3 regions of the Streptomyces sp. NPDC104831 genome follow, and region 2 is predicted to be linked to each of the others. Evidence: riboswitches for the same ligand, from Rfam matches in the RefSeq annotation. Region 2 holds a riboswitch; each other region holds the start of a gene.
What was found. Region 2 has a riboswitch for cobalamin ahead of nicT (Nickel transporter NicT). Riboswitches for the same ligand answer to the same signal wherever they lie in the genome.

Region 1: linked by a shared signal. The riboswitch ahead of ACZ63H_RS06995 (ribonucleoside-diphosphate reductase subunit alpha) and the one ahead of nicT (Nickel transporter NicT) in region 2 are both predicted to bind cobalamin.
Region 3: linked by a shared signal. The riboswitch ahead of ACZ63H_RS20325 ((2Fe-2S) ferredoxin domain-containing protein) and the one ahead of nicT (Nickel transporter NicT) in region 2 are both predicted to bind cobalamin.

The regions. Positions count from the first base shown of each region.
Region 1 is NZ_JBVJOT010000007.1:33,071-35,326, forward strand. It holds gene ACZ63H_RS06995 (ribonucleoside-diphosphate reductase subunit alpha) at 1-923, opposite strand, end outside; cobalamin riboswitch at 1,047-1,175, opposite strand; gene mctP (monocarboxylate uptake permease MctP) at 1,450-2,256, opposite strand, start outside.
Region 2 is NZ_JBVJOT010000012.1:81,668-83,923, reverse strand. It holds gene nicT (Nickel transporter NicT) at 27-1,109, opposite strand; cobalamin riboswitch at 1,139-1,323, opposite strand; gene ACZ63H_RS11375 (ArsR/SmtB family transcription factor) at 1,402-1,752, shown strand; gene ACZ63H_RS11370 (glycoside hydrolase family 13 protein) at 1,832-2,256, shown strand, end outside.
Region 3 is NZ_JBVJOT010000028.1:51,663-53,918, reverse strand. It holds gene ACZ63H_RS20335 (TetR/AcrR family transcriptional regulator) at 1-42, shown strand, start outside; gene ACZ63H_RS20330 (SsgA family sporulation/cell division regulator) at 181-654, shown strand; gene ACZ63H_RS20325 ((2Fe-2S) ferredoxin domain-containing protein) at 754-1,134, opposite strand; cobalamin riboswitch at 1,199-1,386, opposite strand; gene ACZ63H_RS20320 (haloacid dehalogenase type II) at 1,625-2,256, opposite strand, start outside.

The sequences.
Region 1 (2,256 bases), on a different contig from region 2:
AGGTAGACGGCGGCGGCGCCCTTGCGCCGGCCGCCCTGGTTCACGGCGGCGACCGAGGCGTCGAGGGTCTTCAGGAACGGCACGATCCCGTTGGAGTGCCCGTTCGTCCCCCGGATCAGCGAACCCCGCGAGCGGACACGGGAGTACGACAGCCCGATGCCGCCGGCGTGCTTCGACAGCCGGGCCACCTGGTGGTAGCGGTCGTAGATGGAGTCCAGCTCGTCCAGCGGGGAGTCCAGCAGGTAGCAGGACGACATCTGGGGGTGCCGGGTGCCGGAGTTGAACAGTGTGGGGGAGGAGGGCAGGTAGTCCAGGCGGCTCATCAGGCCGTAGAGGGAGGCGACCTCGTCCAGGGAGCGGACCGTGTCGTCCTCGGCCAGCCCGCTCGCCACGCGCAGCATGAAGTGCTGGGGGGTCTCGACGACCTTGCGGGTGATCGGGTGGCGCAGCAGGTAGCGGCTGTGCAGGGTGCGCAGGCCGAAGTAGCCGAAGCGGTCGTCGGCGCCCTCCGCGACGGCCGACTCCACCAGCGCGTCCAGCCGCTCGGCGTGGGCGCGGACGAACGCGGCGGTGCGGTCGGCGACCAGGCCCTCGCGGTGGCCCACCGCGATCGACCCGGTGAAGGACGACACGCCCTGGGAGGCGGCCTCGGCCCGGATCGCGAGGGTGAGCAGCCGGGCGGCGAGCCTGGAGTAGGCGGGGTCCTCGGCGATCAGGCCGGCGGCGGCCTCCGTGGCCAGCTCGCGCAGTTCCGCCTCGTCGGCCCGCGCGGACCGGCCGCGCAGCGCGGCGGCGGCGACCCGGCCGGGATCGGCGTCGGGCAGGTCGGCCGTCAGCTCGGACAGGGTCCGCAGCAGCGCGGCACCGGGACCGTCGGTCTCCGGTGCGCTGACCGAAGCCGGGTCTGCTGGCGCGATGGTCACGTGGGGGTCTCCCTCGCTCGGCACGGGGCCTGGCGGAGGGCAGGGGCGACCACGAGCGCGCACGGCGTCGCGTCCGCCGGCCCATTCCACGAGGCCCGGACGTCGGAACACACCCGGACCGGGAGGCCGGGTGGGCCGTCGGCAGGTCTTCGGACTGGACAGGCGCGCGGACACGCGAGTCACACCGTTGCGGGACAGTTCCGGATTCGCACCGGATTCCCCTGCGACGACAGCGAGGACGAGCATACATCTAGTGCCGGGCTGTCCCCTCACCCCCAGATGTTGTGTCGCCCCCGCTCCGGACGGTCAACGGACGGACGGGGAGCGTGAGGCCGGCGGTGGGGGGGCGGATCTCCGGCGTCCGCCGGTACCGGCGCGGGTGACACCGCCGGGCGGCGCGACGCCGTGCCGGCCCAGGGCGGGGCCCGGTGCCGGGTACGGCGGACCGGCAGGGCGGGCGGGTACGGCGACGGGCCGCCGGGGAGTGTGCTCCCGGCGGCCCGTCGCGCGGAGTGGGCCCGGTGCCTCAGTGGCCGGCGCCGGCCGTGGCGGCCGGCAGCTCCACCTGGACTCCCGGGTCGCCGGAGTCCGCCGTGTAGTCCTCCGGCTTGGTCTCGTCGATGCCCTCCGGCGCCTTCACGGCCTTCAGGACGACCGTGAGGACCACGGTGACCAGGACGTTCAGCACGAACGCCGTCAGGCCGATGTAGCCGATCTCACCGATGCCGGGGATCTCCTTCGCGGAGCCGCCGAAGTGCTTCTGCGTCGGCGAGGCCACCCCGTACGCGGCCACCGTGCCGTAGACCATGCCGACCGCCCAGCCGGCCAGCAGCGCCCAGCGGTGGAACCAGCGGGTGAACAGGCCGCCGACCAGCGCGGGGAACGTCTGCAGGATCCAGATGCCGCCCAGCAGCTGGAAGTTGATGGCGACGGTCTTGTCCATCGTGAGCACGAAGACCAGGGCGCCGACCTTCACCAGCAGGGAGACCAGCTTGGAGACCTTGGTCTCCTGCGCGGCCGTCGCGTTCGGCCTGATGAAGTCCTTGTAGATGTTCCGGGTGAACAGGTTGGCCGCCGCGATGGACATGATCGCCGCCGGGACCAGCGCGCCGATGCCGATCGCCGCGAACGCCACGCCCGTGAACCAGTCCGGGAACATGTCCTCGAACAACTGCGGGATGGCGAGCTGGCCGTTGGAGACCTTCACCCCGGCCGCGATCGCCATGAAGCCCAGCAGCGCCAGCAGTCCCAGCATCAGGGAGTACAGCGGCAGGATGGTGGTGTTGCGGCGGATCACCTCACGGCTGCGCGACGACAGGGTCGCGGTGATCGA
Region 2 (2,256 bases):
TCGCCGCCCTCGTCGCGCCCGCCGCCTCAGTCGGACGGCGCCGCCCGCACCGCCCAGCGCTCCTCCACCCTCGCCAGCCGCCAGTACCCCAGCGCCGCCGCCCACACCGCCACGAACAGGCCGACGATGAGGTAGCCGACGTTGCCCAGGTCCAGGCCGGACACCCAGCCGGTGACCGGATCGCTGAGGTGGAACTTCTCGTGCAGGACGCCGACCAGTTCGATGGTGCCGATGAAGAAGGCGACGGCGATGGACAGTCCGGTGATGGCGAGGTTGTAGAACACCTTGCGGACGGGGTTGGCGAAGGCCCACTGGTAGGCGAAGTTCATGAACGTGCCGTCCAGGGTGTCGAACAGGCTCATCCCGGCGGCGAACAGCAGCGGCAGGCACAGGATGGCGTACCAGGGCAGGCCGGCCGCCGCGCCCGAGCCGGCCATCACCATCAGGGTGACCTCGGTGGCCGTGTCGAAGCCGAGGCCGAAGAGGAAGCCCAGCGGGTACATCTGCCCCGGCCGGGACACGGACCGGGTCAGCCGGCCCAGCAGCCGGTTCATGAACCCGCGCGAGTCCAGGTGCCGTTCCAGCTCCGTCTCGTCGTACGCGCCCGCGCGCATCGCCCGGAAGACCTTCAGGATGCCCGCGAGGGCCACCAGGTTCAGGGCGGCGATGAGATAGAGGAACGACCCGGAGATCGTCGTGCCGAGCACCCCGAGCACCTGGTGGGTGGCGGAGCCCTCGTTCATCACCTTCCCGGCCAGCGAGGTGCCGCCCGCGATCAGCAGGGCCAGCAGCACGACCACGCTGGAGTGCCCGAGCGCGAACCAGAACCCCACCGACACCGGCCGCTTGCCGTCGGCCATCAGCTTGCGGGTGGTGTTGTCGATCGCCGCGATGTGGTCGGCGTCGAAGGCGTGCCGCATCCCGAGGGTGTAGGCGGTGATCCCGAGCCCCACCCCGAACACCTCGGTCCCGACCTTGTAGTGCCGGGGCGCGACCAGCAGATAGAGGATCCCGAACGCGACGACGTGCAGGGCGAGGATCACCACCAGCAGCCCCGCCGTCTTCAGGGTGTCCTCGCGTCGCCAGCGGAAAGAAGCAGCATCGACCATCGGGTTCACGCTCCAGCACCTCGTGGATCACTTCGTGAGCTGCCGTGGCCGGTCTCCTGGCTTACGGGTCACACGTCCGCCGTCCCTGCCTTCCCGGTCGTACGACCAGTGGCCCGGCGGTGTGCCGGACGGAACGGGAACTCCCCGATCACAGTGGCGAGGGCCGCGTCGACCTTGCATCGACTTCCCGAGCACCACGGCCCGCCCACCGTAGAGGGGCGCGCGGTTTCCTGCATAGCTGCACAGCCGGGCAGGTATGCAAGATCACATCGGGGCCTGCCAGGATGGGGGCATGCATCTCGTGCCTGCCGACCGTGCCGAGCGCCGGACCATCGACGGTCACCGGGTGTGCGAGGCGATCGCCGCCATCGGCGACGCGGGGCAACTGCGCACCTGGGCCGACCGTTTCTCGCTGCTGGCCGACGCCAACCGGCTCGCCCTGCTGCTCGCGCTGCACCGGACGGGGCCGCTGGCCGTCTCCGACCTCGCGATCGCCACGGGCATGAACGACCCGGCCGTCTCCCAGGCCCTGCGGCTGCTGCGCGCGGCCGGGGTCGTCGCGGGGGAGAAAGAGGGGCGCGTGGTGCGCTATCGGGTGGTGGACGAGGACGTACGGGGCCTGTTGGAGCACTGCGGCGCCTGAGCGCCCCCGAAAAGGTTCCCTTTTGGGCAATGTGGACAGATAGAGATTCCCTACTGTCGTCCGTCCCTTGGGAGCCCGTATGGCAGACCGCCCACCGGACCTCTCGTCCAGGAACCCCGACTGGTGGCGCCAGGCCGTCATCTACCAGGTCTATCCGCGCAGTTTCGCCGACGCCGACGGTGACGGCCTCGGTGACCTCCGGGGCCTGACCGAGCGCCTGTCCCACCTCGCCACGCTCGGCGTCGACGCCCTGTGGCTGAGCCCCTTCTACCCCTCCGAACTCGCCGACGGCGGCTACGACGTCATCGACCCGCGCGGTGTCGACGAGCGCCTGGGCACCCTGGACGACTTCGACGCCCTGGTGACCGAGGCGCACCGGCTCGGTCTGAAGGTCGTCGTGGACCTCGTGCCCAACCACACCTCCCATCTGCACCCGTGGTTCCGGGAGGCGCTGCGGGCCGGGCCCGGCTCGGCCGCCCGCGAGCGGTACGTCTTCCGGCCGGG
Region 3 (2,256 bases), on a different contig from region 2:
GTGGTCGTCGACACCCTGCTCAACGGCCTCGGTGCCACCTGATACTCCGGCGAGGCCCCGACCAGGCCGAGCACTGTCGCGGCAGCCGGCGTCCGACGGTCAAGTTACTTATGTACGGCGAGCACCGAAGAGCAAGAGTAGGTCGTGTCAGCTTCCGCCTCAGGGAAGGATCCCTCCGTCATGAGCGGCTACCAGCCAGGTGTGGACGCCGGCCGAACGGCACCGCGCGGTCGTCCTGAGCTGACCTTGGACATCGAGCGCGTGCTGGACCTCTCGGCACGGCAGACGATCCGGGCCGCGTTCCGGTACGACCCCGAACTGCCCTTGACCGTGTGCGTGGAGTTCCTCATCGAGGGCGGCGGCTCGCGTGTCGTGTGGCGGATCGGGCGGGATCTGCTGCACCAGGGGCTGTACTCGGCGAGCGGCGCCGGCGACGTCCGGATGTGGCCCTCGCACCCGGAGGAACGGGACACCGCATGGCTCCAACTGGCCTCCGGTGACATGGCCGCGCTGTTCGAACTGCCCATACCACCGCTCGCGGAGTGGCTGGAGCACACCTACGCACTCGTTCCCGCCGGTGGCGAGTTCGCCGCGGTGGACTGGGACGCCACGACCGAGGAGCTGCTCCGCGGGCCCGGGAAGGAGTCCGACTGACCCCGCGGCGCCGCTTCGGCGGGGTTCGCACACGGCTCCGCCGCGCCCGCACCGTCCGCCCTCCCTCGCCGCATGTCCGGCCGTGGCGGTCCCCGCCGCTCAGGAAGCCGTGCGGCGGCCCCGTGGGGTGAACGCGTACAGGTCGAGGATCTCCGGCCGGGGGGCGATGCCGGGGCCGCCCGCCCGTATCCAGGCGGCGATGTCCTCCGTCGCGGCCGGGTCGTTGACCAGCCCCAGCCACACCGGCCGGGCTCCGGCCGCCCGCCCGGCGGCGGAGGGCTGCACGACGACCACGTTGGCCTGGTCGCACACGTCGAGGCAGGCGGAGATGCGTACGGGCGCCTCGGCACGCAGGCGCGCGGCCTGTGCGGCGTGGTCGACACCGGTCACCTTCGGACTGCCGCAGCAGCAGTCCCGGCACACGACGACCCGGCACGGCGCGCCACCGGCCGGTCGCGCGGCCACCTCCGCGCCGGACACTTCCCCGTCCCTTGTCCCGGACACGCCCCACACCCCTGTCTCCGGGGAGATCCGCCCCGGGGTCCTTCGAGGAGGCGACGACGTGAGTCTCCTGGCTCTCGGGTCACGGTTCGTCCCGGCCTTCCCACCCGTCGGGGGCAGTGGCCGTACGGGACTCACTCACCGATCACAGTGGCGGGACCGCGCCGGATTCACACCGGCTTCCTCGTTCCGCCGTCGCCCTGTCGCCGGTCATCATGCCACCCTGCGAGGGGATCCGCCGACCCCGCCGGAACCGGGCCCGCCCCGCCGGATGCCAGCCGGTTCGGGTGGTGCGGTGCTCCCCCGCACTCCACTGCCGCCGGGCGCGGGCAACAGCGACCGCGCCCAGGAGCCCTTCACTTGGGAGGGGACGCCGGCCTTCCCCGCAGCCGCGGCGCTCGGCCGGACCCGCGCCCGTGGAGGGCGGCACCGTGTCACCGAGGCAGCGCGGCCTGCGGGCCGCGGTCGGTCAGGAGTGGGGCGCGGGGAGCGCGTCGGCCAGTTCCGCCAGGCTCTCCACCCGCCAGTCGAAGGTGTCGCCGTCGGCGGGCGGGTCCCCCACCGGACGGCGCACGTAGGCGGTCCGCATGCCCACCGCCTGGGCCCCGCGCAGGTCCCAGGCGTGGGCGGCGACCATCAGCACCTGTTCGGGCGGGCAGCCCGCCGCGTCGAGCGCGAGCCGGTACACGTCCGGCGCGGGCTTGTAGGCGCGGGCGTCCTCGGCGGACAGGACCTGGTGCCAGCGCAGTCCGGCGTGGGCGTTGAGACGCAGCAACGCCGTCCGGGCGGCGTTGCTCAGTCCGAGGACGGGGCGGCGTCCGGCGCAGCGCGCCAGACCGGCGGGCGCGTCCTCCCACGGGCTCAGGCGACGGCCGGCCGTCGCCAGTCGTGCCACGGCCGCCGGGTCGCCGATCCCGGCGAGAGCGGCCACCCGCTCGGCCGCCTCCCGGTCGATCACCTCGGAGTTGGCATAGGGGCGCCGCTGCTCGGTGACGCGACGCTGTTCGTGTTCGACGTGCCGCTGCCACTCGGTCAGCAGGCGTCCGGCGAGGGCGTCGTCGGCCGCGGGCACCGCCTCACGCAGCGCGGCCCGCAGTCCGC